Regions from separate parts of the Desulfoplanes sp. PS50 genome, predicted to be linked through region 1. Evidence: predicted binding sites of a transcription regulator. Region 1 holds the regulator's gene; the other holds the start of a gene.

What was found. Region 1 encodes sigma-54, which starts transcription at its own class of promoters, with help from an activator protein. Its sites were predicted from a motif close to CTGGCACGGNNNNTGCTT; they were not measured.
Region 2: the regulator sigma-54 is predicted to act here: its motif matches at 1,595-1,612, upstream of ACTVJH_RS11240 (NifB/NifX family molybdenum-iron cluster-binding protein).

What each region holds. Positions count from the first base shown of each region.
Region 1 covers NZ_JBSPZA010000014.1:12,594-16,005, forward strand. Annotated here, with positions in the region: gene lptB (LPS export ABC transporter ATP-binding protein) at 1-553, shown strand, start outside; gene rpoN (RNA polymerase factor sigma-54) at 699-2,144, shown strand; gene hpf (ribosome hibernation-promoting factor, HPF/YfiA family) at 2,253-2,792, shown strand; gene ACTVJH_RS07875 (PTS sugar transporter subunit IIA) at 2,796-3,245, shown strand; gene rapZ (RNase adapter RapZ) at 3,249-3,412, shown strand, end outside.
Region 2 covers NZ_JBSPZA010000024.1:34,349-37,760, reverse strand. Annotated here, with positions in the region: gene ACTVJH_RS11250 (DUF5320 domain-containing protein) at 270-560, opposite strand; gene ACTVJH_RS11245 (NifB/NifX family molybdenum-iron cluster-binding protein) at 726-1,085, opposite strand; gene ACTVJH_RS11240 (NifB/NifX family molybdenum-iron cluster-binding protein) at 1,095-1,529, opposite strand; gene ACTVJH_RS11235 (DUF190 domain-containing protein) at 1,841-2,215, shown strand; gene purT (formate-dependent phosphoribosylglycinamide formyltransferase) at 2,212-3,393, shown strand; gene ACTVJH_RS11225 (hypothetical protein) at 3,405-3,412, shown strand, end outside.

The DNA of each region.
Region 1 (3,412 bases):
GGGATCGGTTTTTATCGGAGACCAGGAGATCACCCATTGGCCCCTGCATCGACGGGCCAAGAGCGGGATCAGCTATCTTCCCCAGGAAAGTTCGATCTTCAAGAAGTTGACTGTCCGTCAGAACCTGATGATCATTCTTGAATATACCGGGTTATCCAAAAAAAATCGCAATGAAAAAGCTGACCTGCTCCTTGAGCAACTCGGGATATCCCGTCTTGCGGATCAGAAGGCGGCCTTTTTGTCCGGTGGGGAACGCAGACGGTTGGAGATAGCCCGGGCCTTGATCCAGGAACCCACCTTCATTTTACTGGACGAACCATTTGCCGGAATCGATCCCCTGGCCGTGGAGGATATCCAGCAGATTATCCGGTCGTTGCGGGATCTGGGTATCGGCGTACTCATCTCGGATCACAATGTCCGAGAAACCCTCAACATCTGTGATCGGGCCTCTATTGTGTATGATGGACAGATCATCCTTGATGGAAAGCCCGAACAGATAGTGGACGATCCCAAGGCCCGTCAGATTTATCTTGGAGAAGATTTCAGACTTTAGGTGATTGCAAGAGGGCTTCTTCTGTGGCACAAGTTACATAGTGGCAATCTTGATGATTTTCGCATTTTATTGAAATAATTCATGGCATCTTTTTACTACGGGCAACGTGCAGTTCCCGGGCAGTCCTTCCGCGACGAGACTACTTATGGCTTTGGAATTACGACAGAATCTCAAGCTCACCCAACAATTGGTCATGACACCGCAGTTGCAGCAGGCGATCAAGCTCTTGCAACTTTCCCGGGTCGAGCTTCTTGATGTGATTCAGGAAGAACTGCTTGAAAATCCCTTGCTCGATGAACAGGCCTTGGGTGAGAACAAGGGGGATCAGGAAAAAGACCAGGAGCCTGAAAAAAAGGGGCAGGACGAGCGCAAGGAGTTTGCAACAGAAGAGAAGGATTTTCTCAAGAATGCGGAATGGGAAGATTATCTCGGAGATTTTTCAAGCACCACCAGGCAGGTTCAGGGGTACGAGAGTGAATCATTGGAAGAGATCAGCTCCTATGAAGGGCGGGTCTCGGCAAAGCCTTCCCTTGAGGGACATCTTCTCTGGCAGCTCCATCTTTCCGATATCAATGAGGAAGACTGCCGTATTGGGGAGCTGATCATCGGCAACCTGACCTCGTCGGGCTATCTGGCTACGCCTGTAGATGACCTTGCCAAACAGCTTCAGGTAACCACTGAGGAATTGGAACGTGTTCTCGATGTTGTCCAGCATTTCGACCCGTTAGGCATCGCGGCTCGTACGGCTAAAGAGTGTCTACACATTCAGCTCGATGCCGTGGGGGATAATGATCCTATTCTTCGTTCCCTGATCGAGGATCATCTCGAGGATATTGAACAGCGCAGATACAAGCCTCTTTTGCGCAAGTTCAAGCTTTCCAAGGACGATCTCAAGGAATATCTTGACGTGATAACCTCGCTCGATCCTCTGCCCGGTGCGAGTTATGGATCGTCCACCTCTGTCTATGTCAGCCCGGACGCCTATGTGTACAAGTATGACGATGATTTCATCATTGTTCTCAACGATGATGGGTTGCCGAAACTGCAATTGAATCCTTTTTACATGGAAACCATGCAGGGCAAGACGACCAAGGAGGATTCCTCGTATCTTCATGAAAAAATGCGTGCGGCCCAGTGGCTGATGAAGAGTCTGCAGCAGCGTCAGCGTACACTTTTCAAGGTGGTTGAAAGTATTCTCAAGTTCCAGCATGATTTTTTCGAGCACGGGTCATCACGACTCAGGCCTCTTATCCTCAAGGATGTGGCCGCAGACATCGATATGCACGAGTCAACCGTGAGCCGGATCACGACCAACAAGTATCTGGCCACGCCGCATGGTATTTACGAACTCAAATATTTTTTCAACAGCGCGCTTGATCTCGATGATGGCTCACAGGTCGGCTCAGAAAGCGTCAAAGTGGCCATCAAGAAGATCATTGAACAGGAAAATCCCAAGAAACCCCATAGCGATGAAAAGATTTCCAAAATGCTCAAGGATATCCTTGAAGTGAATATAGCGCGCAGGACAGTGGCCAAATATCGTTCGGCCCTTAATATTGAATCGTCTTCCAGACGGAAGAAGTTTTTTTGATTTCCAGGGAAACGTGTTTTCTGAGAGCGAACGGAATCTTTCTTGGAGCCGTCTTTCGGGCTGCATAGATGTGTTGTCATGTACCCACCTTAATCCAGGAGGTATTCTATGAATATGAGCTTCAACTTCAAGAACTTTGAACCTTCGGATCATCTGCGCGAGTATGCAAAAGGGCGTTTTGGCAAACTTGCCAAGTATGTGCCCAATTCGGAGAATGCAGATCTCCAGGTCAATCTTGAAGTGGAAAAATTCCGTCATCGGGCCGATGTGGTTCTCACCGGTGACAACCTCCGATTATCGGCTAATGAGCAGAGTGAGGACATGTACTCTACAGTCGATTTGTTGCTCGACAAGATTGAAGCCCAGGTCCGGCGTTCTCGTGACAAGGGTAAGAAAAACAGGAAAAAGGGGGGAGCTGGAAAAATCGATCTCGATATGCTGGATGAGAGTGAACCTGTAAAACAGGCTCCAACCATTGTTCGCTCTGATCGCTTTTCCCCCAAGCCCATGGGAGTGGATGAAGCGGCCATGCAGCTTGACAATCTCGAAGATGATTTTCTGGTTTTTTTCAATGCTGAAACAGAACGGGTCAATGTGATCTATCGCCGCAAAAACGGAGATTTTGGTCTTATCGATCCTGGGATTTAATACATGAAACTTGCTGATTTTATCGATGACGAATGTGTAATCGCAGATTTACAGGCCAGGACCAAGGAGGAGGTCCTGGCCGAACTTATTGAACCGCTCAAGAGCGCCTGGCCCGGTCTTCCTCAAGATAAGATTCTTTCAGTTCTTCGTGACAGGGAAAAACTCGGGACCACGGGTATCGGAGACGGTATTGCCATTCCTCATGGCAAACTCGAGGGGATCCAGGACGTTAAACTTGTTGTTGGCCGTTGTGTCGAGGGACTTGATTTCAAGGCCCTGGATCACAAACCCTGCCGGATTTTTTTTCTTGTTCTGGCACCGGAAAATGTTGCCGGCATGCATCTGCGGATTTTGGCCCATATATCCCGTCTTCTCCAGGACGCATCCTTCCGGCAGGCGTTTCTCGAGGCACCTGACCGGTCCACCTTGTGCAACCTGCTCAAAGAGGTCTAGCTTGTGAGTCCCAGCCATCCCCCTGTTGTCATTGTGACCGGTCTTTCAGGTGCAGGTAAAAGTACGGCCCTCAATGTGCTGGAAGATCTCGGTTTCTTTTGTGTCGATGGGCTTCCGGTGAGTATCGTCACCGCCTTGGTCACCTTGTTTTCAGGTGAGAAGACCTG
Region 2 (3,412 bases), on a different contig from region 1:
CTTTCCCTTGCGATGGGGAGAGGATGTTCCGCATTGTCTGCAGAAACACAGGGAACCGGGCACGTACGTCTCGGGGTTGTGTTCAGGAGGTCGTTTCGAGACTCTTGAGTTCAATGTGGAAAGGCAAGAATTGGTACATTGATCCATGACAATCATTCCTTAACAACGGATCACAAAACAAAACAGGCCGTGCGGCCTGCACACGGCCTGTTGCATGATTTGTGATGCATTGTATCCCTGAGTCTGTTTCAAGTAAGGCAAAAAAAGAATCAGTCAAGGGTTTCGCGTTGTTTCCTGAGTTGTTCGAGTTCCTGGCTGAGGGCCGTGATGCGGTCATCGAGCAGGGCCTTGTCACTCGTTTCATCCATGGGCTGCATCGGCGCATTGGGGGTATAGCCCCCCCAGGCGAATCGTCCCTGTCCCGTGCCCCAACCTCGGCCCCATCCGCCGCCTCGGCCGAAACGGGGTCGCATTCCGTATCCGGTTCCTGAACATCGGCCAAAGCCACCGCCCGTCATGGGGCCTTGTCCTCTGGGTCCTGTTCCGTCGAATCCTGGCATGATCCATTCCTCCTTGTTGCGTTGTGATTGTTCCCCTGGTGGCCTCACAAGTGGAGCATCGGGCGCGATGACACCGTAAGGGGCCAGGAAAAAGATCGTTGCCAAAAAATGGTTGCCCGTATGAATGAACATTGCATTTCATACCGGGGTAAAAAATATTTTTGCTTACCAGTGCCCGGGCTTGTTAGCATCGGCCGTAGGGGTGAGCTCGCCTTTTTTGTACGCCTCGACAGCCTCGCCGACCGTGCCGTTGGAAAACAGGTACATGGCGATATTACCCTGATTGAGAGCGGCAAAGGCTTTGGGTCCGATATTGCCGCTAATGACCGCCTGGGCCCCGGTTTTGGCCACATTTTGGGCCGTCTGGATGCCGGCGCCCTGGGGAATGTTCAGGTTCTGGTCATTGGATGCGAACTCTATGGTTTCGGTTTCCAGATCATAAACCAAGAAACCTTTGGCGCGACCGAATCTCGGGTCAACCATGCTCTCCAGGGTATCACCCTGTGAACTGATAGCGATTTTCATGCGGTATCCTTATTTGAGGTTGTTGGGGTTGCTGTTCAAATGGGGCACATTGTGCTGCCGTGCGTGACCGAATCTGCGGCCTCGACCCTGCCCCCGTCCACCGCCGCGACATTGTCCCTTGCATCCCGGCATGGCCAGATCTTCAAGGGTATTGTTCTGCCAGGCTGTGAGCACCGCATCGATTTCTCCGCAAATCCAGGGGATGACATCGATATCACTGCTGCTGATCAGGCGAAGGGTGCATCCGGAGATACCTCCGCAAACGAGGGTGTTCACCCCGCAGGACACAATGGAAGAGACCTTGGAAGGGAGGTCGCCGAACGGGAGGGAAATGTGTCCTGCGGGGCAAATATGTTCATCTTCAACATCGTAGATACGGAATTCTGAGGCATTGTCGAAAAGCACTGCCAAACGGGTTCCATAACAAGCGAGACACAGACGCATACCAGATTCCGGATTCGATGGTTGAAGAGATGTGTTGCTACAATATGCCACAATGTGATTCGATAAAGCATGAAAGATGCCATGTTTTTAGTTGTTTTTATTTCAGTATGTTATAGTTTTGAGTAAATGATAAGGAAGAAAAATGAGCCTAATTTGTTGTGAAGAGGGCGTTTTTTGAGCCCATTTTGCAAGACACAAACGGGGTGGATAACCCCGGGGAAATGAGATAAAGAGCCCATCGTTCACCTGTCCGTGATGCGACATATCGTCCATGAGATCATAGCGACCATCCTGGTCGAGGAGGAAGGCTCATGCCTTTGCGACATCATGCCGAAAGAATCAGAATCTATGTCGGCGAAAACGACATCTACGAGGGCGTGCCGGTTTATGAGCGGCTTTTAAGAACCGCGCAAGCCATGGGAATTCCCGGTGGAACAGTGACCAGGGGTATCGCCGGATTCGGCGTCCGCGGTGTCAGGACGAACAAGATTCTCCGGATCTCCGAGAACATGCCCCTGGTCGTGGAGATGGTCGCCAACAGTGAGCCTATCGGTCCTTTTCTGGAGGCCATCAAACCCATGATCGCCGAAGGCCTGGTAACCCGTGAACCCGTGGAGGTCGTTTTCTACCATCACGAGTCCCTGAAAGACCAAACTGCAACCACAAGCACAACGAGCACATCATGACTACCATTGGAACCCCTTTGTCACCTACGGCCACCAAGGTTCTTCTGCTCGGCTCGGGAGAATTGGGCAAGGAAGTCGTCATCGAACTGCAGCGACTCGGCGTGGAGGTCATTGCCGTGGACCGCTATGAAAACGGCCCGGCCATGCAGGTGGCCCATCGTTCCTACACCCTGTCCATGCTGGATGGAAAACGGCTCCGGGAGATCGTGGAACAGGAAAAGCCGGACTATATCGTCCCTGAAATCGAGGCCATTGCCACGGATACCCTGGTGGAACTCGAGGAGGAAGGGTTCACGGTCATCCCAACGGCCCGGGCTGCACGGCTGACCATGAACCGGGAGGGAATCAGGCGACTTGCTGCCGAGGAGCTTGGCATCATGACCTCCCCGTACCGTTTCGCGGCCACAAGGAAAGAATTTCTCGAGGCGGTTGAAGCCGTGGGCATACCCTGCGTGGTCAAGCCGATCATGAGTTCTTCCGGGCATGGTCAATCAGCTGTCAGGAGCAAGGACCAGATCATGCCTGCCTGGGAATTGTCCCAGAGCGAGGGCAGGACCGGCGCCGGAAAGGTCATTGTCGAAGGATTTGTTGATTTCGACTACGAGATCACTTTGCTCACGGTTCGGCATGCGGGAGGAACCTCTTTTTGTCTGCCCATCGGCCATCGACAGGAAAACGGGGATTATCAGGAATCCTGGCAGCCTCAGCCCATGTCGGAAGCGGCTCTCGAAAAAGCCCAGCAGGTGGCCGAGGCCGTGACCTCCGCCCTGGGCGGATACGGTATTTTCGGTGTGGAACTATTCATCAGGGGGGATGAGGTTCTTTTTAGTGAGGTATCCCCGCGTCCTCACGATACAGGTATGGTCACGATGATCTCTCAGGATCTTTCTGAATTCGCCCTCCATGCCCGGGCCATTCTGGGACTGCCCATTCCTTCCATCGCCTTTCACGGTCCGTCGGCATCGAGTGTGATACTGGCCCATGGGACCTCGATCTCCACTGTCTATGGCAACCTGGATACCGCCCTGAAGGAACCCGATACCCAGATTCGTCTTTTCGGCAAACCAGAGGTCAAAGGCCACCGACGCATGGGAGTGGCTCTTGCCCGGGATACCTCTGTGGAAACCGCCAGGGACAAGGCCCATCGGGGCTCTGCCGCTGTAACTATTACCTTGTAGGATGAGAGAAAATGAGTAC